Linked DNA regions of Roseateles amylovorans. The protein of the gene in region 2 interacts with the protein of the main gene of each other region in a pairwise test. Links are inferred from orthologs where the notes say so. Each region holds a gene or a part of one and is shown on either strand. Other genes may lie near its edges.

Region 1 (11,480 bases), 2.5 Mb from region 2 along the record:
GGCCGCGCTGCTGCCCGCAGCGGATGCCGGTGTGCCCGTGCTGGTGCTCCATGCCAGCCAGACCGGCCAGGCCGAGGAGATCGCCTGGCAGACCGCCCGGTCGCTGCACCTGGCCGGCATGCCGGTCCGCGTGGCTGCGCTGGGCGAGGTGGGTCGGGCCGATCTCCTGGCGGCCCGCCATGCCCTTTTCATCGTCAGCACCCATGGGGAAGGTGATGCGCCGGACAGCGCCGTTCCCTTTGCCCGAGACCTGATGAGTGCGGCCGATACGCCGTCGCTGTCGACGCTGCAGGTGGGTGTGCTGGCGCTGGGCGACCGCACCTACACCCACTTCTGCGGATTCGGCCGTGCGCTCGACGCATGGCTGAGGGCCTGCGGCACCGCCGCGTTGTTCGATCGCATCGACGTCGATCGCGGCGATCCGCAGGCGATCGCGCACTGGCGGCAGCGGCTCAGCCATCTGGCGGGCACCGCGGATCTGGCTGAATGGGAGGCGCCGGTCTTCGCCTCGTGGCGGCTGCGCGCGCGCCACCACTTGAACCCGGGCAGCCAGGGCGGGCCGGTCTATCACCTGGAACTGACGCCGGCGGACGACCAGGCAGCGCCTGTCTGGGAAGCCGGCGATCTGGTGCAAGTACGCCCCGTGCTGGCCGATGACGAGCCGCCAGGGACGGATGACGTCACCCTCGGCAACGGCAACGGCAACGGCAACGGCAACGGCAACGGCAACGGCAACGGCGCTGAAGCCGACGATGCCCACCGGCCGCGTGAATACACGATCGCTTCGCTCCCGTCGGACGGCTGCGTCGCGTTGATGGTGCGTCGCACCGAGCGCGAGGACGGCAGCCCGGGATTGGCTTCGGGCCTGTTGACCGAGCGCTTGCCGATCGGGGGCACCGTCGCGCTGCGGCTGCGGCCGCATGCGAGTTTCCGCATCGGCGCCAACCAGTCACGTCCGTTGATCCTGATCGGCAACGGCACCGGGTTCGCAGGCCTGCGCGCGCATCTGAAGGCGCGTGCGGCTTTGGAGTCGGCGTCCTCGTCGATGTCGCCAACGGCGGACCCGCGTGTTCGGACGGCCGATCCGTCGCCGGCGCAATGGCCATCGCCAGCGGCAACAGCATGGCCATCACAGATGCCCGCCGATGCCGTCCCGACACCGAACTTGCCGCAGGCCTTGCCGATGCCCGTCCCCGCCGTGGCGCCGGTCTGGCTGCTCTTCGGCGAGCGGCAGTCCGCGCACGACGCCCACTACCGCGACGAGATCGAGGCATGGCAGCGCAGCGGTCTCCTCGCGCATGCGGATCTGGCGTTCTCCCGCGATCAGCCGGAGCGCGTGCATGTGCAGCATCTGCTCGCGCGCCATGCGCAACGGCTGCGCGAATGGGTCGCTCGGGACGCGGCGATCTACGTCTGCGGCAGCCTGCAAGGCATGGCCGGCGCGGTCGATGCGGTGCTGCGCGAGACGCTCGGCGATGCCGATGTCGACGCGCTGATCCAGCAAGGCCGCTATCGCAGGGACGTGTATTGAGCCTCGAGTGATGCGCCCCTGCGACAAACCGAGGGTCCGGCGTTGACTTCCGAGACGTTTCCCCCCTCGTAAAGCCTTCTCAATGAGAGAGGTGCGCAGTACCATTGCCCGCGCAGGGTGCCAACGAGTACCGAAGGCGTCAGACCTTCACCAGGGCCCGGCACATCAACAACCCTTGATGGAGAGAATCGAAATGGCAACTGCGAAGAAGGCCGCGCCCGCCAAGAAGGCGGCTCCGGCCAAGAAGGCGGCGGCTCCGGCCAAGAAGGCCGCCGCTCCGGCGAAGAAGGCGGCCCCCGCAAAGAAGGCCGCCGCTCCAGCGAAGAAGGCGGCGCCGGCCACGAAGGCGCCTGCAGCAAAGAAGGCGGCAGCTCCTGCGAAGAAGCGCACGCCCAACGCCGCCTTCATGAAGGCCCTGACCCCCAGCCCCGCGCTGGCCGCGATCGTCGGCGACAAGCCGCTGGCGCGGACCGATGTGGTGAAGAAGGTCTGGGAATACATCAAGAAGCACAACCTGCAAGACGCTGCCCAGAAGCGTGTCATCAACGCCGACGCCAAGCTGAAGGAAATCTTCGGCAAGGCCAAGGCGGACATGTTCGAGATGACCAAGCTGATCAACAGCCATCTGAAGGACTGAACCCGGCGCAGGCCTCTGCGGCCTGTCCTGGTTCGTACAAGGCCCGCCTCGTGCGGGCTTTTTTACGCCTGCGCGACGCAGCGGCCCCGCCGCTCAGAAGCGCTCGAGCTGTTCGCGCAGACGTCGGACGTCGATCGGCTTGAGCCAGTAGTCCTGGAAGCCGGCCGCACGGGCGCGTTGGCGCTGATCGTCCATCACGTCCGCCGACAGGGCGACACAGGGCAGGCCGGCCAGCCGTGGATCGGCACGCACCAAGCCGATCAGTTGCAGCCCGTTCATGTCGGGCAGGTTCATGTCCATCAGCACCAGGGCCGGCATCACCTTCGGCAGCATGTCCATCGCCTGCGCGCCGGTTTCGGCGACATGCAGCGTCCAGCCGGACATCAAACGAAACACCTCCTCCATCAACACGATGTTGATGCGGTCATCCTCGACATAGAGGACGTGGCGATGACGTTCGGTGTCAGGCAGGGCAGCGGTGGACATGCAAGCCACGATACCAGTGAAACCCCTGCCCTGTCAGCGTTGTCCCTGAGGGCGGTGGCGATGCGCTGTCGGCGTCGTCCGGCGATGTCGACGGCCCGAAGACGGCTGTCGACGCCGATGTGATCCGGTCTGCGTGGGCCGGTCGCCCGTCCATCCGTTCGAGGTCAACGGCACCACCCGCGCCGGCCCGGTCCGTCGCTTCCCCCGTCACGCGTGCGATGTGTGAGCCAAATGTGACAAAAATCCCGAGGGATCCCACCCTCGGCTGAGGGGGCCCTGCACCCACGACAAACGACTGCTCCCTACACTGCGACCACACCCGCGGATACATCTTGAAACGGGTGACGACGGCAAGGTCTGACCCCGATGGCGGGCGCGGATCGCCGCGAACAAAGAGACTGAGAACAAGCATGTCGTTGGTGGTATCCGTCGCATTGGCGGCGTCAGGGGTGACGCTGCCGCATTGCTCCTGGGACCGTCCTGGAGCGAACCCCTTCATGGGCGATCTGGTGGCCGCCGTGGACCGCTATCCGGATATTCCGGTGGCCACGCGCGCCAAGCTCCAGGCGCGCATGGCCGCCCGCCGCTACGACGAGATCGTGGACATCCATCGCGACCGCATCGTGGGCCGACATGCGTATGGCGCGGAGATCCGTGACATGCATTTCGGCAACGGCCAGGTGTGCCGCTCGGTCTCGCGCGGGAAGTGGACCGCCCAGACCTTGGAGCGCGGCCTGGTCTATTGCGAAGACGGTCAGTGCATCCTGGTGCCGACGGTGTGCCGCAATGTCAGTCGGATCACCCGCACGACGACGATGCCTGGCGTCGGCGGTTCGCCCTCGCAGGCGCGCGATGAAGAGACGTCCGCGCTGGCCTTCGATCCGCCTGGCGCCGGCGCGCCCATGACCGAAGGCGGCGGTGCCGGCACTGGCGAGGGCGTCAGCTTCGCGCAGGTCGCCGTGTTGCCGAACCCCGTCGCGTCGGCTGAAAGCCTGATTCGATCGCCCAGCCTCGGTGGGGCGGGAACGACCGTGCCCGGGCTCATCTCGCTGCCGCAGGTGACGTCATCAGGCCATGGAGCCACGCCGACGACGCCCGACCTCCCCACCGTGCCGACGGTGCCTGACCTTCCCGCGCAACCTGTCTTCCCAGCCGTTCCGGCCGTGCCGGAGCCCCAGACCTGGGCGCTGTTTGTCCTCGGTCTGGCGGCGCTGGCGGTCAGCGCCTGTCGACGCCGCTGAGCGGCCTCAGCCGCGCGCGAGCAACGGCTTCAGATAGCGCCCGGTGTGGCTCTCGGCACACTCGGCCACCGCTTCCGGCGTGCCGGCGATCAGCAGCCGTCCGCCGCCGGAGCCGCCTTCGGGGCCCATGTCGATCAGCCAGTCGGCGGTTTTGATCACATCGAGGTTGTGCTCGATGATCACGATGGTGTTGCCCGCATCGCGCAACTGATGGAGCACCTTCAGCAGCAACGCGATGTCGGCGAAGTGCAGGCCGGTGGTCGGCTCGTCCAGGATGTACAGCGTGCGGCCGGTGTCGCGCTTGGACAGCTCCAGCGCCAGCTTGACCCGCTGCGCCTCGCCGCCGGAAAGCGTGGTGGCGCTCTGGCCCAGCTTGACATAGCCCAGGCCCACATCCATCAGCGTCTGCAGCTTGCGCGCCAGGGTCGGCACGGCGTTGAAGAAGCCCAGCGCGTCCTCCACCGTCAGCCCCAGCACTTCGGAAATGTTCTTGCCCTTGTAGAGCACCTCCAGCGTCTCGCGGTTGTAGCGCTTGCCGCCGCAGGTGTCGCAGGGAACGTAGACGTCCGGCAGGAAGTGCATCTCCACCTTCAGCACGCCGTCGCCCTGGCAGGATTCGCAACGTCCGCCCGCGACGTTGAAGCTGAAGCGGCCGGCGCCGTAGCCGCGTTCGCGTGCGGTCGGCATTTCGGCAAACAGCTCGCGGATCGGCGTGAACAAGCCCGTGTAGGTCGCCGGATTGGAGCGCGGTGTGCGGCCGATCGGCGATTGGTCGACGTTGATGACCTTGTCGAAGGCGTCCATGCCCTCGATCTCGTCATGCTCGGCGGGTTCCGCGTGGCTTTGGTAGAGCTTGCGGGAGACGGCCGCATACAGGGTGTCGTTGACCAGCGTGCTCTTGCCCGAGCCGGAGACGCCGGTCACGCAGGTCAGCAGGCCCACCGGGAATTCCGCAGTGACGCCCTTGAGGTTGTTGCCCCGCGCGTTGACGATCTTCAGCGTGCGCGCGTCGGCGCTGTCCGCCAGCGTGTGGCGGTGCTGGGGCACTTCGATGCGCTCGACGCCGCTCAGGTAGCGACCGGTCGACGACTCGAGATTGGCGGCCACTTCCTCGGGCGTGCCCTGCGCCATGATCCGGCCGCCGTGGACCCCGGCACCGGGGCCCAGGTCCAGCACATGGTCGGCGGCGCGGATGGCGTCCTCGTCATGCTCGACCACCAGCACCGAGTTGCCCAGGTCCCGCAGACGGCGCAGCGTGGCGATCAGGCGGTCGTTGTCCCGCTGATGCAGGCCGATGCTGGGCTCGTCCAGCACATACATCACGCCGGTCAGGCCGGAGCCGATCTGTGAGGCCAGACGGATCCGCTGGGCTTCGCCGCCGGAGAGCGTGTCCGCGCTGCGGTCCAGGCTGAGGTAGTTCAGGCCGACATCGTTGAGGAAGTGCAGCCGGGACGCGATCTCGCGGATCACCTTGTCCGCGATTTCCGCCTTCGCGCCCTTGAGCTTGAGGCCTTCGAAGTACACCAGTGCTTCGCGCAGGGTGGCGTGCTCGACCTCATAGATCGGCTTGCCGCGCTCGCCGTCGGCAGCATCCGCCGGTTGCAGCAGCACATTGCGGGCTTCGCGTCGCAGGCGCGAGCCCTCGCAGTGCGGGCACGGCTTGGCGCTCTGGTAGCGAACCAGTTCCTCACGCACCGCCGCCGAGTCGGTCTCGCGGAACCGGCGCTGCAAGTTGGGCAGGATGCCCTCGAACGGATGCGCCCGCTTGACGCTGCGCTTGCGGCCGTTGGCGCCCTCGGCCTGGTAGACGAAGGTGATTTCCTCGTCGCCGGAGCCGTTGAGCAGCACCGCGCGGGCGGTGTCGGGCAGTTCCTCGAAGGGCAGTTCGATGTCGAAGTCGTAATGCTTCGCCACCGATTCCAGCATCGAGAAGGTGTAGGCATTGCGCCGATCCCAGCCCTTGACCGCACCGCTGGCCAGGCTCAGCGTCGGAAAGGCGACCACCCGTTCCGGATCGAACACGGTGACCTGTCCCAGACCCTCGCAGGAGGGGCAGGCACCGACCGGGGAGTTGAAGGAGAACAGGCGCGGTTCGAGCTCCGGCAGCGAGTAGCTGCAGATCGGGCAGGCGAACTTGCTGGAATAGATGGACTCGGTGCTGCTGTCCATGTTGAGCACCAGCGCCCGGCCGTCGGCCAGGCGCAGCGCGGCCTCGAAGCTCTCGGCCAGTCGCTGGCGCAGGGTGTCGATGCTGTCGTGGCGCAGCTTGATGCGGTCGACCACCACATCGATGTCGTGCTTCTCGGCCTTCTTCAGCGCCGGCAGATCCGGCACTTCCACGGTCTGGCCGTCGATGCGGAACCGCACATAGCCCTGGGCCTGAAGGTCCTGGAACAGCTCGACGAACTCGCCCTTGCGGTCGCGCACCACCGGTGCGAGCAGCATCAGCCGGGACTCGTCGGGCATGGCCAGCACCGCATCCACCATCTGGCCGATGCTCTGGGCTTCCAGCGGCAAATGGTGATCGGGGCAGAAGGGCGTGCCGGCGCGCGCATAGAGCAGGCGCAGGTAATCGTGGATCTCGGTGACGGTGCCGACGGTCGAGCGCGGGTTGTGGCTGGTGGCCTTCTGCTCGATGGAGATCGCGGGCGACAGGCCCTCGATGACATCCACCTCCGGCTTGTCCATCAGTTGCAGGAACTGGCGGGCGTAGGCGGACAGGCTCTCGACATAGCGGCGCTGGCCTTCCGCATACAGCGTGTCGAAGGCCAGGCTGGACTTGCCCGACCCCGACAGACCGGTGATGACCACCAGCTGGTTGCGCGGCAGGTCGACGTCGATGTTCTTCAGGTTGTGGGTGCGCGCCCCGCGCACACGGATCATCGGCGTCTCGCCGGTGATGGGGGCGGCCCGGGTCAAACCGACGGCCGAAGGATGTCCCGGACGCGCGGCGGAGTCGTCGGACGGGACGGGAGCGGCGGGCGGAACTTTCGTGGACATGGGCCGGGAGACTGCTGAAGAGAGCCGAAGAGGCGGGAAGCCGAACTCGCCATGATAGGGCCAGGGCCCAACCGGCGCTTGGCCGTGCTGACGTCGGATGGCAGGACGCCCGCCGAAGCGCCCGCAGGGCAGAGGGGGCGCTTCGTCAAGTCAGGGTAAGAAAGTACCGCGCGTGCCCGAGGCTGTCCTGACAATCCGCCGTTCTGTCAGATCCATCCAATCGGATGCAGGGAGTGGAGTACATGAGTCGAATTGGAAGCCGCCCGGTCGGCGGGCCCTCGTTCGCAGGTCGCGTGCTGTCTTGTCTGGCCTTGGCCGGTGGCCTGGCGCTGGGGGTGTCGGGCATGTCAGCCTCGGCCCAGGGTCAAACTCCGGTGGCTCCGGGCAAGCCGGCGCTGGCGGATTTCTTCCGTCAGCCGCAGATGCGTGACGCGGAGCTCTCGCCGGACGGCCGCTACCTCGCCGCCGTCGTGCGCAGCGGTGAGGGCGACAGCATGCTGGCGGTGATCGAAGTCGATCAGCCGAAAAATGCCAAGGTGGTCGCCGGCTTCGGGGATGCCTCCATCGGCAGCTTCTATTGGGTGAACAACGATTACCTCGTCTACACCGCCGGACTGACCGAAGAGGGCAATGTCCGCGGTCTGCAAGGCAGCGGCCTGTGGTCGGTGCACCGTGACGGCAGCAATGAGCGCATCCTGATCACGCCGAAGTTCGGCGTTCGCGACAGCACCTCCAGCCGCGTGGTGGACCGCACCCTGACGCCGGACTGGGCGCTCGGCGCAGTGCCGCGCGACGGAACCAGCGAGGTCGTGGTGACCAACTACCGCGGTGACACCAAAGGCGATCTTCGCGCCGTGCGACTCGCGCGACTGAATGTGGAGACGGGCATCCGTCGCTTCGTCGACGAGGGCGCCCCGCAGGGCACCCAGGCCTGGTGGGTGGATGCCACCGGGCAGCCCTGGGCGCTGCAGACCCGTCAGGTCAACCAGGTCGCCACCTACCTCAAGGGGCCAGGGGGCGACTGGATCCGCTGGAAGACCGGCGACCTGTATGTCGATCCGCCGCCCACGCCGATCAGCTCCGACGGCCAGGGCCTGCGCCTGATCGCCAAACGCAATGCCGAAGGCACGACCGCGCTGTTTCGACTCGATCCTGAGACGCTGAAGATCGAAGACCAACCGCTGATCTCCGCCAAGGGCTTTGATGTGATGGGCGGGCTCGCCTACGACCGCACCAGCAAACGTGCCCTGGGCCTGTATTTCGGCACCGACGCGCCGGGCAGCCTGTGGTTCGACGCCAAGCTCAAGGCGTGGCAGGCCGCGGTCGACAAGCTGCTGCCCGGTCGTGCCAATGTGCTGCAGTGCGGCGAATGCCTGACCTCGTCGCGGGTGCTGGTGGTGTCGCAATCCGATGTGCAGCCTGCGGAGTTCTATCTGTATGACGGCGCGAGCGGCAAGATGCAGATGATCGGCAGCAGCCGGCCCTGGATCAAGGCGTCCGAGATGGGACAGCGGGACCTGGTCCGCATCCGGGCGCGCGACGGGCTGGAGATCCCGGTCATGGTGACCCTGCCCCGAGGCAAGGCCGCCGGTCCGCGTCCGGCGGTGGTGCTGGTGCACGGGGGACCGTATGTCCAGGGCACGCAATGGCCCTGGAACCCCGTCTCGCAGTTCCTGGCCACGCGCGGCTATGTGGTCATCGAGCCCGAGTTCCGCGGCAGCACCGGCTACGGCGACAAGCTCTTCCGCGCCGGCTGGAAGCAATGGGGCCTGGCGATGCAGGACGACGTCAGCGATTCGCTCAAGTGGGCCGTCAAGAAGGGGTGGGTCGATCCCAAGCGGGTGTGCATTGCCGGCGCCAGCTATGGCGGCTATGCCACGCTGATGGGCCTGATCAAGGATCCCGATCAGTACCAATGCGGTGTGAGCTGGGTGGGTGTGACCGACATCGACATGCTCTACACGGTGCACTGGAGCGACGCCTCCGATGTCTGGAAGGACTTTGGCATGGTCGCCATGGTCGGTGACCGGGTCAAGGATGCGGAGCAATTCCGGCGGACCTCCCCGCTGCAGCGCGCAGCGGAACTGAAGCAGCCCCTTCTGTTGGCCTATGGGGCCAGCGATGACCGGGTCCCCCTGAAGCACGGCACTGAATTCAAGGGCGCCGTCGAGGCCGCAGGCAACAAGAATGTGGAATGGGTGGTGTACGACGGCGAAGGCCACGGCTGGGCCAAGCTGGCCAACAACGTGGACTTCTACGGACGCATGGAACGCTTCCTGGCGAAGTACATCGGTACGGAGCCGTCCCCGGCGCCTGCCGCACCTGCCGCCCCTGCCGCCCCTGCCGCCCCTGCCGCCCCTGCCGCCCCTGCCGCCACGCCGGCCTCGGCGCCCTGATTGGCGCCCTGAGTGATGCGCCGAGCGGTCCGCCGTCCCGCTGAAGCGGACGGCATCCGCCTGAAGGCCGTCCGAGGCACCGTGAGGTGGCCTCCCCGGCATTCTTCCTCGGCGCCCCCTCCTGGGGACGGGCATCCGGACCGGACCGTTGCACAATGGTTTCGGTCCGGACTCCCCGAGCGCCCACCTTGTTCAAAGTCCAACTGCCCTCGCTGTCGCTGCGCAGTGTCATCCTGCTGGCGGTGGTCGTGGGGATCGTGGCCCCGGCCACCCTGCTGCTGTTCTTCAGCGACGCCATGGTCCGGCGCAGCCTGGAGCCGCTGCTCGAAGGCCAGCGTGCCGCCGTCCTGACCCTGGCCGCCACCGGCTTGTCGGATCCGCTCTGGACGGTGGACACGCCCGCCGTGCAGCGCGCCCTGGACCAGTTGCTGTCGGATGTGAATGTCTGCGGTGTCGAGCTGAGCGAGGAACGTCCCGACACGCCGGACATCGTCCGTACCAAGTGCGATCCCGGTTGGCCCACCGTCACCCTGGCGTCGATGATCCGTCGCGAGGACAAGGTGCTGGGCATCCTGCGGGTCCACTTCGATGACGCTGCGCAGGAGCGGCTGCTCGCCGATGGACGTCGCCAGACGGCGCTGATCGTCGGCATCCAGGTGCTGGTCGGCGTGACCATCGTGCTGCTGGTGTTCTACCTGCGCTTCGTGCGGCCGATCGATCGCCTCAAGCAGCTCGCCAGCGCGGTGGCGCAGCGCCAGACGGTGCCCCGGCTGCAGTGGAACCGAAAGGATGAACTGGGCCAGCTCGGCGCCCATCTGGATGAGATGGGCCGGCAGATCACCGGGCTGATCGCCGACATGGAGAGCAAGAACGCGCAATTGCATCAGCTGGCGATGTACGACCATCTGACCGGGCTGCCTAACCGCACCCTGTTCCGCGAGATCTTCCTGCACGAGGCCGCGGTCGCTCAGCGCGACCAGACGGCGCTGGCGCTGATGTTCGTCGACCTGGACCGGTTCAAGGCGATCAACGATTCACTGGGCCATGCGGCCGGCGACCGCATGCTGCTGCAGGCCAGTGAGCGTTTGCGTCAGGCGGTGCGGGCGTCCGATCTGGCCTGTCGGGTCAGCGGCGATGAGTTCCTGCTCCTGATTCGCGACGCCAGCGACCTGGTGGCCCACGCCGCCCAGCGCCTGATCGAGGCGCTCAATTCACCGCTTCAACTCGAGACCGGCGTGGCCAGTGTCTCGGCCAGCATCGGGATCGCGGTCTATCCGCGCGACGGCGAGGATTTCGACACCCTGGTGCGGCATGCCGACCTGGCGATGTACCGCGCCAAGCAGCTTGGCCGCGCCCGCTACAGCTTCTTCCAGCAGGACATGGATGCCAACGCGGTGCAGCGCATGGAACTGGAGCGTGAACTCAAGCTGGCGCTGGAGCGCGATGAACTGCTGCTGCACTATCAGGCGCTGGTGGATGCCCGCACCGGTGAATGGCGCGGTCTGGAGGCGCTGATCCGCTGGCAGCATCCACAGCGCGGCCTGCTGCCACCCGGCCATTTCATCGAGCTGGCCGAAGAAACCGGCCTGATCCTGGAACTCGGCTGGCAGGTCATCGAGAAGGCCTGTGCCCAGCTTGCCCGCTGGAAGGCGGCGGGTCGACATCCCGGTCAGATCGCGATCAACCTGTCGGCGCTGCAGTTCCGGGAACAGGGACTGCCGGATCGGGTGGCTGATGCGATGCGCCGCCATGGCGTACGCCCCGGCGAGTTGGCGATCGAGCTGACCGAAAGCACCCTGCTGCGCGACACCGACACCGCCTTGCAGATCCTCACCCGCCTGCGGGACCTGGGCCTGAGCCTCTCGGTCGATGATTTCGGGACCGGATACTCCTCGCTCGCCTATCTGAAGCTGCTGCGACCGGCGCGGCTGAAGATCGATCGCGCCTTCGTGCGGGAGGTCGACACCCGGGCGGACGACCGGGCGCTGGTGCAGGCGATGCTGGGCATGGCCGCCGCCTTGTCGATCGATGTGATTGCCGAAGGGGTCGAGACCGACGCGCAGCGCGACGCGCTGGTGGCGCTGGGCTGTTGGCAGCAACAGGGCTATCTGTTCTGCCGTCCTCAGGCGGTGGACGTGCTGACGGATCGGCTGGCGGCCTGGACGGCACCCTGAGGCGGCCGGGTCGGG
Region 2 (11,052 bases):
AAGTCGTCGTCGTCGAGTTTCACGGTATTCACGCCGTCAAGGCGCCTGCAAACCAAGCATCAGAGTGAAGGCGCTGGGTCAGCGTCCATTGGGGGATGAGACCTTGCGCGCACCCCAGCCGGCGGCTCACCTCCCTGCTGCAGCGAAGACGGCCAAGAAAAAGGCGCGGCATCCACGCCGCGCCAATGTCCGACCCTGTCCCGACGCGCCCCCGAGGAGGCGGCACTCAGACGCGGAAGGATTCGCCGCAGCCGCAGCGGTCCTTTTCCCGTGGATTGCGGAACTTGAAGCCCTCATTGAGGCCTTCGCGCACGAAATCCAGCTCGGTGCCATCCAGGTAGGGCAGGCTCTTCGGATCGATGAGCACCTTCACGCCGTGGCCTTCGAAGACCACATCGTCCGGGGTCACCTCATCGGCATATTCCAGCTTGTAGGCCAGGCCGGAGCAGCCGGTGGTCTTCACACCCAGTCGCACGCCCACGCCACGGCCACGCTTGCTGATGTAGCGCGTGACGTGGCGGGCAGCCGCTTCGGTCAGAGTGACGGACATGTCGACCTCAGGCCGTCGCGGTCGCGTCGACAGCAGCACCCGCGGTCGCCGAAGCGGCGCTGCCGGTGTGGTGTCGGGCACGGTAATCATCCACCGCCGCCTTGATCGCGTCTTCGGCCAGGATGGAGCAATGGATCTTCACTGGCGGCAGCGCGAGCTCTTCCGCGATGTGGGTGTTCTTGATCGACAGCGCTTCGTCCAGGCTCTTGCCCTTGACCCATTCGGTCACCAGCGAGCTCGACGCAATCGCGGAGCCGCAACCGTAGGTCTTGAACTTTGCGTCCTCGATCAGGCCCGTGGCCGGGTTCACCTTGATCTGCAGCTTCATCACGTCGCCGCAGGCGGGTGCGCCCACCATGCCGGTACCGATGGTGTCGTCGCCCTTGTCGAAGGCGCCGACATTGCGGGGATTTTCGTAGTGGTCGATGACCTTGTCGCTGTATGCCATGGCTGTTTCTCCAACGTCTTGTTTATGCGTTCACTGCGTTCACGCGGACCGCTTGTCGCTTGATGCCTGATGTGGGACGCTCAATGCGCCGCCCACTGGATGGTGCTGATGTCGACGCCATCCTTGTACATGTCCCACAAGGGCGACAAATCGCGCAGCTTGGCCACGCGGTCCTTCAGCAGCGAGACGGCGTAATCGATTTCTTCCTCGGTCGTGAAGCGACCGATCGTCATCCGAAGCGACGAGTGCGCCAGCTCATCGCTGCGACCCAAGGCACGCAGCACGTAGCTGGGCTCCAGGCTCGCGGAGGTGCAGGCCGATCCCGACGACACGGCAATGCCCTTGATGCCCATGATCAACGACTCGCCTTCCACATAATTGAAGGAGGCATTGACGTTGTGCGGCACCCGACGGGTCATGTCGCCGTTGATGAACACCTGCTCGATGTCCTTCAGCCCGTCCAGCAGACGCTGTTGCAGCGCCTTGATGCGCGGCAGCTCGGTCGCCATTTCTTCCCGCGCGATGCGGAAGGCTTCGCCCATGCCCACGATCTGGTGTGTCGGCAATGTGCCGGAACGCAGACCGCGTTCGTGACCGCCACCGTGCATCTGCGCTTCCAGACGCACCCGCGGCTTGCGACGCACATACAGCGCGCCGATGCCCTTCGGGCCGTAGGACTTGTGCGAGGCCAGGCTCATCAGGTCGACCGGCAGCGTCGCCAGGTCAATTTCCACCTTGCCGGTCGCCTGGGCGGCGTCGACGTGGAACACGATGCCCTTCTCACGGCACAGCGCGCCGATGGTCGGGATGTCCTGGATCACGCCGATCTCGTTGTTCACGAACATCACCGAGATCAGGATCGTGTCGGGGCGGATCGCCGCTTTGAGGGCTTCCAAATCCAGCAGTCCGTCTTCCTGGACATCGAGGTAGGTCACCTCGAAGCCTTGGCGCTCCAGCTCACGCGTGGTGTCCAGCACCGCCTTGTGCTCGGTCTTGACGGTGATCAGATGCTTGCCGCGACTCTGGTAGAAGTGCGCAGCACCTTTGATCGCCAGGTTGTTGGACTCGGTCGCGCCGGAGGTCCAGACAATTTCACGCGGATCCGCGCCGATCAGTTTGGCGACTTCGATGCGCGCCTTCTCGACGGCCTCTTCCGCCTCCCAGCCCCAGGCATGACTGCGCGAAGCCGGGTTGCCGAAATGTTCGCGCAACCACGGGATCATCGCGTCGACGACGCGCGGATCCACCGGCGTGGTGGCGCCGTAGTCCATGTAAATGGGGAAATGCGGGGTCATGTCCATGGGATAGCTTCTTCTTCTGACCAACTGGTACGGAAACTGGCGCTTGCAGTCACATCCGCCCATCGTGGCCCGTCGTGGCCCGACGGCCCGGCGGAGGACCGATGGCCTACTTGCTCAGGGCATTGCCCAGTGCAAACACGGAATTGGGTGCGGTGATGCGGATCGGCTTGACGACCGGCGTGCTGGAGATCGCGCGCTTGATCGGGGCTTCTTCCACAGTGACGCCCTTGGCCAGCTGGTCATCCACCAGCTTGCGCAGCGTGACCGAGTCGAGATACTCGATCATCTTGTTGTTCAGCGCGGTCCACAGGTCGTGCGTGATGCAGCGGCCGGTGTCGTCACCCATGCAATTTTCCTTGCCGCCGCAGCCGGTGGCATCGATCGGCTCGTCGACCGCCACGATGATGTCGGCCACGGTGATCTCATCGGAACGCCGGCCCAGCGAGTAACCTCCGCCGGGACCTCGGGTGCTTTCGACCAGTTGGTGACGGCGCAGTTTGCCGAACAGCTGTTCCAGGTAGGACAGCGAGATCTGCTGGCGTTGGCTGATGGCCGCGAGTGCGACCGGGCCGCCGTTTTCACGGAGCGCCAGATCAATCATCGCGGTGACAGCAAAACGACCTTTGGTGGTGAGACGCATCGAACTTCTCCTTGGCCGGTGAAGGCAGCAGGACCTTGAAGCGGCAGCCCGGCGACCCCGGACCGACTCACGAAGCAGGGTTAACCCCTCGCTATAGGTGAGCATTCTACTCGGGTAAGCAAAAGCTTGCTCGGGTTACCCCCGACACGCGCCCGGAGGCGCGATCAAGGGCCGATGCGGGCGACGATTTGCTGCGCCAGACGCTCGCAACCCTGCTCGATTCGGTCAAGCACATCCTCAAAGCCGTCCGGGCCGCCGTAGTAGGGATCGGGGATCTCGACCTCGCCGGGGAGCAGCCCCAGCCGGTGCTGGAGGGGCGCTGGGCAGCGACGGCGCAATTCACGCAGGTGCCCGGCGTCCATGGCCACGATCAGATCGAAGCGCTCGAAATCATTCGGGCGAAGCGCGCGCGCCCGTTGGCCGGAGAGCTCGTAGCCCCTCTTTCGGGCATGGTCTTGGCTGCGAGGATCCGGAGGCTCCCCAGCGTGCCAGCCCTGCACGCCGGCCGAGTCAATGTGGACTCGGTCCGCCCATCCCAGCGACGACAGCTTCGAGCGAAGCACGCCTTCAGCGGTGGGCGACCGGCAGATGTTTCCGGTGCAGACGAAGAGAACAGACAGATCAACGCTGGACATGGTGAGATTCTCCAGGCCTGCATCGTCTTTACAAACTGTCAACCCGCCGCTATCGCAGCCACGATGACCCTTCCGCGGACGTCGCGTGCCTGGATTTCAGGGCATGCTGTGCCGGCAACCATTCCTCATCCAAGCAGCTCGGCACCTCAACAGTCCGGCAGCTCAACAGTTCGGCAGCCCAACAGTCACACAACGCCCAAGGCTTACCCACCTGACCACCCCGCGCGCAGCACGCTCAAGATCAAGGCAACGACCGACACGAATGCCGCCACACTGGCCAAGGTCGTGCCGATGACCCAGCGCTGCATCTCGCCGAAGCCTTTGTGCATCTCGGCTCGCAGGCGACCCTCCAGGTCACTGAGGTCAGCTTTGGTGGCGAGCGTCGGGATCACCGTGCGCCACTTCGTTTCAAGGGTGATGAGGCGTTTGTCCATGTGGACATGGTCATCCGGCGCCGCCCGAGGCTCAATAGCAGCCACTGCACGAGCAACCCCTCTTCGTCTCAGGAAGATGTCAGGGATACCACCTGAACCAGTGGGTTCGTTACCACCCCTTACGACTTGCCCGACGCGATCGGCACGACGTTGTCGTGCACCGCCGCGCCGAAAGCCTGCTCCTTGAGTTGCGCCAATTGATCGCGCAGCCGCGCGGCCTTCTCGAATTCGAGGTTGCGCGCATGCTCCAGCATCTGCTTTTCCAGTTGCGTGATGCGCTTGCTCAGATCCTTCTCGCTCATCGCCTCGACCTCGGCGGCCTCGTGGATCAGCTTGGCGTCATCCCGTCCGGGCTTGTCGCTGTAGACCCCGTCGATCAAGTCGCGAATGCGCTTGACGACGCCGCGCGGCGTGATCCCGTTTTCGGCGTTGAAGGCGACCTGCTTGGCGCGGCGCCGCTCGGTCTCCCCAATGGCCTTGCGCATCGACTCGGTCATGCGGTCCGCATAGAGGATGGCCTTGCCGTTGACGTTGCGCGCCGCCCGCCCGATGGTCTGGATCAAACTGCGCTCGGCGCGCAGGAAGCCTTCCTTGTCGGCATCCAGAATGGCCACCAGCGAGACCTCCGGAATGTCCAGGCCCTCTCGCAGCAGGTTGATCCCCACCAGCACGTCGAAAGTCCCCAGGCGCAGGTCCCGCAGGATCTCGACCCGCTCCACCGTATCGATGTCCGAATGCAGATAGCGGACCTTCACCCCGTTGTCGCTGAGGTATTCGGTCAACTGCTCCGCCATGCGCTTGGTCAACGTGGTGATCAGCACCCGCTCATGGATCTCCACCCGGTCACGGATCTCCTGCAGGACATCGTCGACCTGATGAACGGCCGGACGCACCTCCACAATCGGATCCACCAGACCGGTCGGCCGCACCAATTGCTCGACCACGTTGCCGGCCTGGCGCTTTTCATAGTCGCCTGGGGTCGCCGACACGAAGATCGCCTGGCGCATCTTGCGTTCGTACTCTTCGAACTTCAGCGGTCGGTTGTCCATGGCGGACGGCAGACGGAAGCCGTAGTCGACCAGGGTGCTCTTGCGGGCCCGGTCGCCGTTGTACATGCCGCCGAATTGCCCGATCAGCACATGGCTCTCGTCCAGGAACATCAGCGCATCCGGCGGCAGGTAGTCCACCAGCGTCGGCGGCGGATCGCCCGGCGCCGCGCCCGACAGGTGCCGGGTGTAGTTCTCGATGCCCTTGCAATGGCCCACCTCCTGCAACATCTCCAAGTCAAACCGGGTGCGCTGCTCCAACCGCTGCGCTTCCACCAGCTTGCCTTCCTTGATGAAGAAGGCCACACGCTCGCGCAGCTCCTCCTTGATCGTCTCGATCGCCGCCACCACACGGTCCCGCGGCGTCACATAGTGACTGGAGGGATAAACCGTGAAGCGCGGGATCTTCTGCCGGATCTGACCCGTCAGCGGATCGAACAGCTGCAGCCCTTCCAGCTCGTCATCGAACAGTTCGATGCGCAGCGCCAGCTCCGAGTGCTCGGCCGGGAAGACGTCGATGGTGTCGCCACGCACGCGGAAATGGCCGCGGGTGAATTCCATCTCGTTGCGGGTGTACTGCATCCGCGCCAGCTGCGCGATCACATCGCGCTGACCGACTTTGTCCCCCACCCGCAGCGTCATCACCATCTGGTGGTAGTCGCTGGGGTTGCCGATGCCGTAGATCGCCGACACCGACGCCACGATCACCACATCACGACGTTCCAGCAGGCTCTTGGTGCAGGACAGCCGCAACTGCTCGATCTGCTCATTGATCGCGCTGTCCTTCTCGATGAACAGGTCGCGCTGCGGCACATAGGCCTCGGGCTGGTAGTAGTCGTAGTAGCTGACGAAGTACTCGACGGCGTTCTTCGGGAAGAACTCCCGGAACTCGCTGTACAGCTGCGCCGCCAACGTCTTGTTCGGCGCGAAGATGATCGCGGGGCGACCCAGCCGCGCGATGGTGTTGGCCATCGTGAAGGTCTTGCCTGAGCCCGTCACGCCCAGCAGCGTCTGGAAGCTCTCGCCGTCGTTCACCCCTTCGACGAGCTGCTGAATCGCCGTGGGCTGATCACCCGCCGGCGGATACGGCTGGAAGAGCTGGAACGGAGAGCCTTCGAAAGAGACGAATTCGCCCTTCGGCAGCGCTTGTGCCGGGTCGCTCGCCGCCTCGGCGGCGGGCGGGACAACAGGCTTGGCAACAGTGGATCGACTCATCAGACTACTCTCAGGCTACGCTCAGGGTTACCCAGGATGACGACCATTCCCTGCCTACAATCGGCAGGCTTCGCTGGGCGTCTCAACACGACAGCGTAGCGCAGCCGGCGATCCCTGTCGGCTCACTGCCTCTTCGCTCTTGCCAACGCACTGTCAGGAAAGCCTCCATGTCCCTGTTCGCCGCCGTCGCCATGGCCCCTCGCGACCCCATCCTGGGCCTGAACGAACAATTCAATGCCGACCCCAACCCCAACAAGGTCAACCTGGGCGTGGGCGTGTACTACGACGACAACGGCAAACTGCCGCTGCTGGGCTGCGTGGCCACCGCCGAAGCGCAGATGCAGGCCGCCCCGAAGGCACGCGGCTACCTGCCGATCGACGGCATCGTCGCCTATGACCAAGCGGTGCAGGCGCTGGTGTTCGGTGCCGATGCGGAGGTCCTGAAGGCCAAGCGCGTGGCGACCGTCCAGGCCCTGGGCGGCACCGGCGGCCTGAAGATCGGCGCCGACTTCCTGAAGCGACTGAACCCGGCGGCCAAGGTGCTGATCTCGGATCCGTCCTGGGAAAACCACCGGGCGCTGTTCACCAACGCCGGCTTCACCGTCGAGACCTATCCCTACTACGACGCCGCCCAGCGTGGCATCCATGTCGAAGGCATGCTGACGGCGCTCAATGCGGCGCCAGCGGGCACGGTCATCGTGCTGCACGCCTGCTGCCACAACCCCACCGGCTATGACCTGACGCCCGCCCAGTGGGCGAGGGTGGTCGAGACCGTCAAGGCCCGCCAACTGGTGGCCTTCCTCGACATGGCCTATCAGGGCTTCGGCGAGGGCATCGCCGAAGACGGCGCGGTGATCCAGCAGTTCCTGGACGCCGGCCTGGACTTCTTTGTCTCCACCAGCTTCTCCAAGAGCTTCTCCCTGTACGGCGAGCGCGTCGGCGCGCTGAGCGTGGTCTGCGCCAATGCGGAAGAGACCACCAAGGTCCTGAGCCAGCTCAAGATCGTCATCCGCACCAACTACTCCAACCCGCCCACCCACGGCGCCCAGGTGGTGGCCACAGTGCTGTCCACGCCGGCCCTGAGGGCCCAATGGGAAGAAGAGCTGGCAGGCATGCGGGTGCGCATCCGCCAGATGCGCGAAGCCCTGGTGATCGAACTTAAGGCCGCCGGCATCCAGGAAGACCTGAGCTTTGTCACCCGGCAGAAGGGCATGTTCAGCTACTCCGGCCTCAGCACCGAGCAGATGCAGCGACTGCGCAGCGAATTCGGCGTGTATGGCGTCGATTCGGGCCGCATCTGCGTCGCCGCATTGAACAGCAAGAACATCAAGGCGGTGGCCGCCGCGATTGCCGCGGTCAAGAAGGCCTGAACCGACACGGGCGGGGCCTGACGCCCGCCCAGCCGCTCAAGCGTCATCCGCACGCCGGGCAGCCACTCACCCGCACAGCGATCCCAACGGGGTCGACCGTCACCATGCGGTCGACCCCGTTTGCTTTTTGGATCGACCACCGCCCCACCCCGTCACCTTGGCGACACCTCCAACCCCACAATGCGGCGGGCCGGCGGGCACGGGCCCGGTTTTCCGGCGATTTGTGACGATTTGAGGGCACTGACACGACTTTGACGCATGCCGCTGCGGCTCACGCGGCGCACACTCCCGGCATCGGCGGGCCTAGAATTGCTGCATTGCACAATGCCAATTCCCGGCGGTCTCACCGCGGTCTCACCGTTCCTCCACAGGGGTAGCCAGATGCTCTATCAGTTGTACGAAACCCAGCGCGCGCTCCTGAGCCCTTTCTCGGAATTCGCCAGCGCCTCCGCCAAGCTGTACAGCCACCCGTTGTCGCCGTTCGCGCACACACCGATGTCGCATCGGCTGTCTGCCGGCCTGGACCTGATGCACCGCCTGGCCAAGGAATACGAAAAGCCGGAGTTCAACCTCCACAGCGTGAAGGTCGATGGCGTGGATGTGGCCATCCAGGAACTGGTGGCCCTGGAAAAGCCGTTCTGTCGCCTGCTGCGCTTCAAGCGCTACACCGACGACCTGAAGGTGCTGGGCAAGATGAAGTCGCAGCCCACCGTGCTGGTGGTGGCCCCGCTCTCCGGCCATCACGCCACGCTGCTGCGTGATACCGTCGCCCAACTGCTCAAGGACCACAAGGTCTTCATCACCGACTGGACCGATGCCCGCATGGTGTCGCTCGAGAACGGCCCCTTCCACCTCGATGACTATGTCGAGTATGTGCAGGACTTCATCCGCCATGTCGGCGCCGACTGCCACGTGATCTCCGTCTGCCAGCCCACCGTCCCGGTGCTGGCGGCGATTTCGCTCATGGCCAGCCAGGGCGAACCCACGCCGCGCTCGATGACGATGATGGGCGGCCCGATCGACGCCCGCCGCAGCCCGACCGCGGTCAACAACCTGGCGATGAACAAGAGCTACAGCTGGTTCGAGAACAACGTCATCTACCGGGTGCCGACCAACTACCCAGGCGCCGGACGCGAGGTTTACCCCGGCTTCCTGCAGCACACCGGCTTCGTGGCCATGAACCCGGATCGCCACCTCACCTCCCACTACGACTACTTCCTGGACCTGGTCCGCGGCGACGACGACAGCGCCGATGCCCACCGCCGCTTCTACGACGAGTACAACGCGGTCCTGGACATGCCCGCCGAGTACTACCTGGACACCATCAAGACGGTCTTCCAGGACTTCGCGCTGGTCAACGGCACCTGGGACGTGCGCGGCCACCGGGTCCGCCCGCAGGACATCACCACCACCGCCCTCCTCACGGTCGAGGGCGAACTCGACGACATCTCTGGCGCCGGCCAGACCCGCGCCGCCCATGAGCTGTGCAACGGCATCAGCACCCAGCACCAGTTCCATTACGACGCGGTGGGTGCCGGCCACTACGGGATCTTCTCGGGTCGCCGCTGGCGGGAAAAGGTCTATCCGGTGATTCGGGACTTCATTGCCAAGTACGATGCGGCCCCGTTGACATCCACCGCCGCGCCCAAGCGTGCCACCTCCGCACGCCGATCGCGCCAAACCGCTGAGTGAATCCTGTTGCCCTTGACGAGCTGGTCCAACGGCTGGACCAGGCTCTGCCGCAGACGCAGTGCACCCGCTGCGGCTATCCCGATTGCCATTCCTACGCCCACGCCATCGCCAGAGGCGAGGCGGCCATCAACCAGTGCCCGCCCGGCGGCGCGGAGGGCATCACCCGCCTGGCCGCCCTGACCGGTTGCCCCGCCCTGCCTCTCAACCCTGAACACGGCGTCGAGGGGCCGCTGCGCCTGGCGGTCATCGATGAGGACTGGTGCATCGGCTGCACCCTGTGCATCAAGGCCTGCCCGGTCGATGCGATCGTGGGCAGCAACAAGGTGATGCATGTCGTGATCGACGAGGCCTGCACCGGCTGCGAGCTCTGCATCCCGGTCTGCCCGGTGGACTGCATCTCGTTGACCGACATCACGCCCGGCCGCAGCGGCTGGGCCGCATGGCGTGCCGATCAGGCCGAGCAAGCCCGCCAGCGCTACCGGGCGCATGAGATTCGCCTGGTTAGACAAAAGCAGGAACACGACGACCGACTCGAAGCCAAGGCCGCCCACAAGCTGGCGAACCTGGAAGAGGCCTCGCACATCACCGATACCGTCCAGTTGGACCGCAAACGCGCCGTCATCGAAGCCGCGCTGGCCCGTGCCCGCGCCAAGCGAGGCGCATGAGTGCGCCCGCCGATGCTGCTCGATTCCGCCCGCCTGCCGCCATGAACAAGACCCAAGTCCGCGAATTCTTCGAGATCCTGCGCCGCGCCAATCCGTCGCCGCAGACCGAACTCGAATACGCCAGTGTGTTCGAACTGCTTGCCGCAGTGCTGCTGTCGGCGCAGGCCACCGACGTCGGTGTCAACAAGGCCACGCGCCGGCTGTTCGTGGTGGCCAACACCCCCGCCAAGATCCTGGCCCTGGGCGAGGAACGCCTGGCCGACCACATCAAGACCATCGGCCTGTACCGCACCAAGGCGAAGAACCTGTACGCCACCTGCGGCATCCTGGTCCAACAGCACGGCGGACAGGTGCCCCGCAGCCGGGAAGCGCTGGAGGCCCTGCCCGGCGTCGGGCGCAAGACCGCCAATGTGGTGCTCAATGTCGCGTTCGGTGAAGCGACGATGGCGGTCGACACCCATATCTTCCGCGTCGGCAACCGCACCGGCCTGGCGCCTGGGAAGAATGTGCTGGAAGTCGAGCAGCAGTTGCTCAAGCGCATTCCGCAAGAGTTCCTGGTCGATGCCCATCACTGGCTGATCCTGCATGGCCGCTATGTCTGTCAGGCACGTCGGCCGCTGTGCGAGCGCTGCGCCGTCATCGATCAATGCGACAGCGCGCCCCTGTCTGCCGCGCGTTGATCGACACCGCCGACAACGTCCGCTCACGTCTCCCGCGACAACCGCCGCCTACAATCCCGGCATCCCGCCCGCCTGAGGAACTGCTCGAGGAACCATGTCAAGCATCAACGACCTTGTCGATCGTGTGGAGCGCCTGCTGGTGCGCCATGAGGAGCTCAAGCGCACGAACGCCCTGCTGGAACAGCAGGTGCAGTCCCTCGGTCAGGAGCGCGACAGCCTGCGCTCGCGGCTGGCCGCAGCCCGTGCGCGCGTCGATGCGCTGCTGGACCGGCTGCCGCTCGAAGCCACGGACACCCCGTCTGACACCCCGACAGCCTCCCAGAAGAGCAGCGCATGAAACAGATGGAAGTCACGATCATGGGCCAGAGCTATCTGC

The links.
Region 1: the proteins of uvrB (region 2) and uvrA interact in binary tests that used the Escherichia coli proteins (3 or more experiments, as listed by UniProt). The link is inferred for Roseateles amylovorans from one-to-one orthologs.

Annotation. Positions count from the first base shown.
Region 1 is NZ_CP104562.2:6,034,378-6,045,857, reverse strand. What follows is about bases 3,702-7,112. They hold uvrA (excinuclease ABC subunit UvrA), read right to left. Parts: upstream 6,779-7,112; coding sequence 3,902-6,778; downstream 3,702-3,901. Other genes in these bases: N4261_RS24980 (MHFG family PEP-CTERM protein), read left to right, coding at 3,702-3,895. Outside these bases: N4261_RS24995 (sulfite reductase subunit alpha), read left to right, coding at 1-1,531; N4261_RS24990 (SWIB/MDM2 domain-containing protein), read left to right, coding at 1,725-2,168; N4261_RS24985 (response regulator), read right to left, coding at 2,262-2,654; more of N4261_RS24980, read left to right, coding at 3,065-3,701; N4261_RS24970 (alpha/beta hydrolase family protein), read left to right, coding at 7,138-9,291; N4261_RS24965 (putative bifunctional diguanylate cyclase/phosphodiesterase), read left to right, coding at 9,480-11,465. UniProt on the Escherichia coli protein: The UvrABC repair system catalyzes the recognition and processing of DNA lesions. UvrA is an ATPase and a DNA-binding protein. A damage recognition complex composed of 2 UvrA and 2 UvrB subunits scans DNA for abnormalities.
Region 2 is NZ_CP104562.2:3,571,456-3,582,507, forward strand. What follows is about bases 3,699-6,681. They hold uvrB (excinuclease ABC subunit UvrB), read right to left. Parts: upstream 6,270-6,681; coding sequence 4,128-6,269; downstream 3,699-4,127. Other genes in these bases: N4261_RS14785 (hypothetical protein), read right to left, coding at 3,778-4,008; N4261_RS14795 (amino acid aminotransferase), read left to right, coding at 6,437-6,681. In the rest of the region: Fe-S protein assembly co-chaperone HscB, read right to left, coding at 1-23; iron-sulfur cluster assembly protein IscA, read right to left, coding at 227-550; Fe-S cluster assembly scaffold IscU, read right to left, coding at 558-998; N4261_RS14770 (IscS subfamily cysteine desulfurase), read right to left, coding at 1,079-2,299; N4261_RS14775 (Fe-S cluster assembly transcription factor), read right to left, coding at 2,406-2,939; N4261_RS14780 (low molecular weight protein-tyrosine-phosphatase), read right to left, coding at 3,104-3,574; more of N4261_RS14795, read left to right, coding at 6,682-7,639; N4261_RS14800 (polyhydroxyalkanoate depolymerase), read left to right, coding at 8,021-9,331; electron transport complex subunit RsxB, read left to right, coding at 9,328-9,996; nth (endonuclease III), read left to right, coding at 10,038-10,676; cell division protein ZapB, read left to right, coding at 10,771-11,013; N4261_RS14820 (cell division protein ZapA), read left to right, coding at 11,010-11,052. UniProt on the Escherichia coli protein: The UvrABC repair system catalyzes the recognition and processing of DNA lesions. A damage recognition complex composed of 2 UvrA and 2 UvrB subunits scans DNA for abnormalities.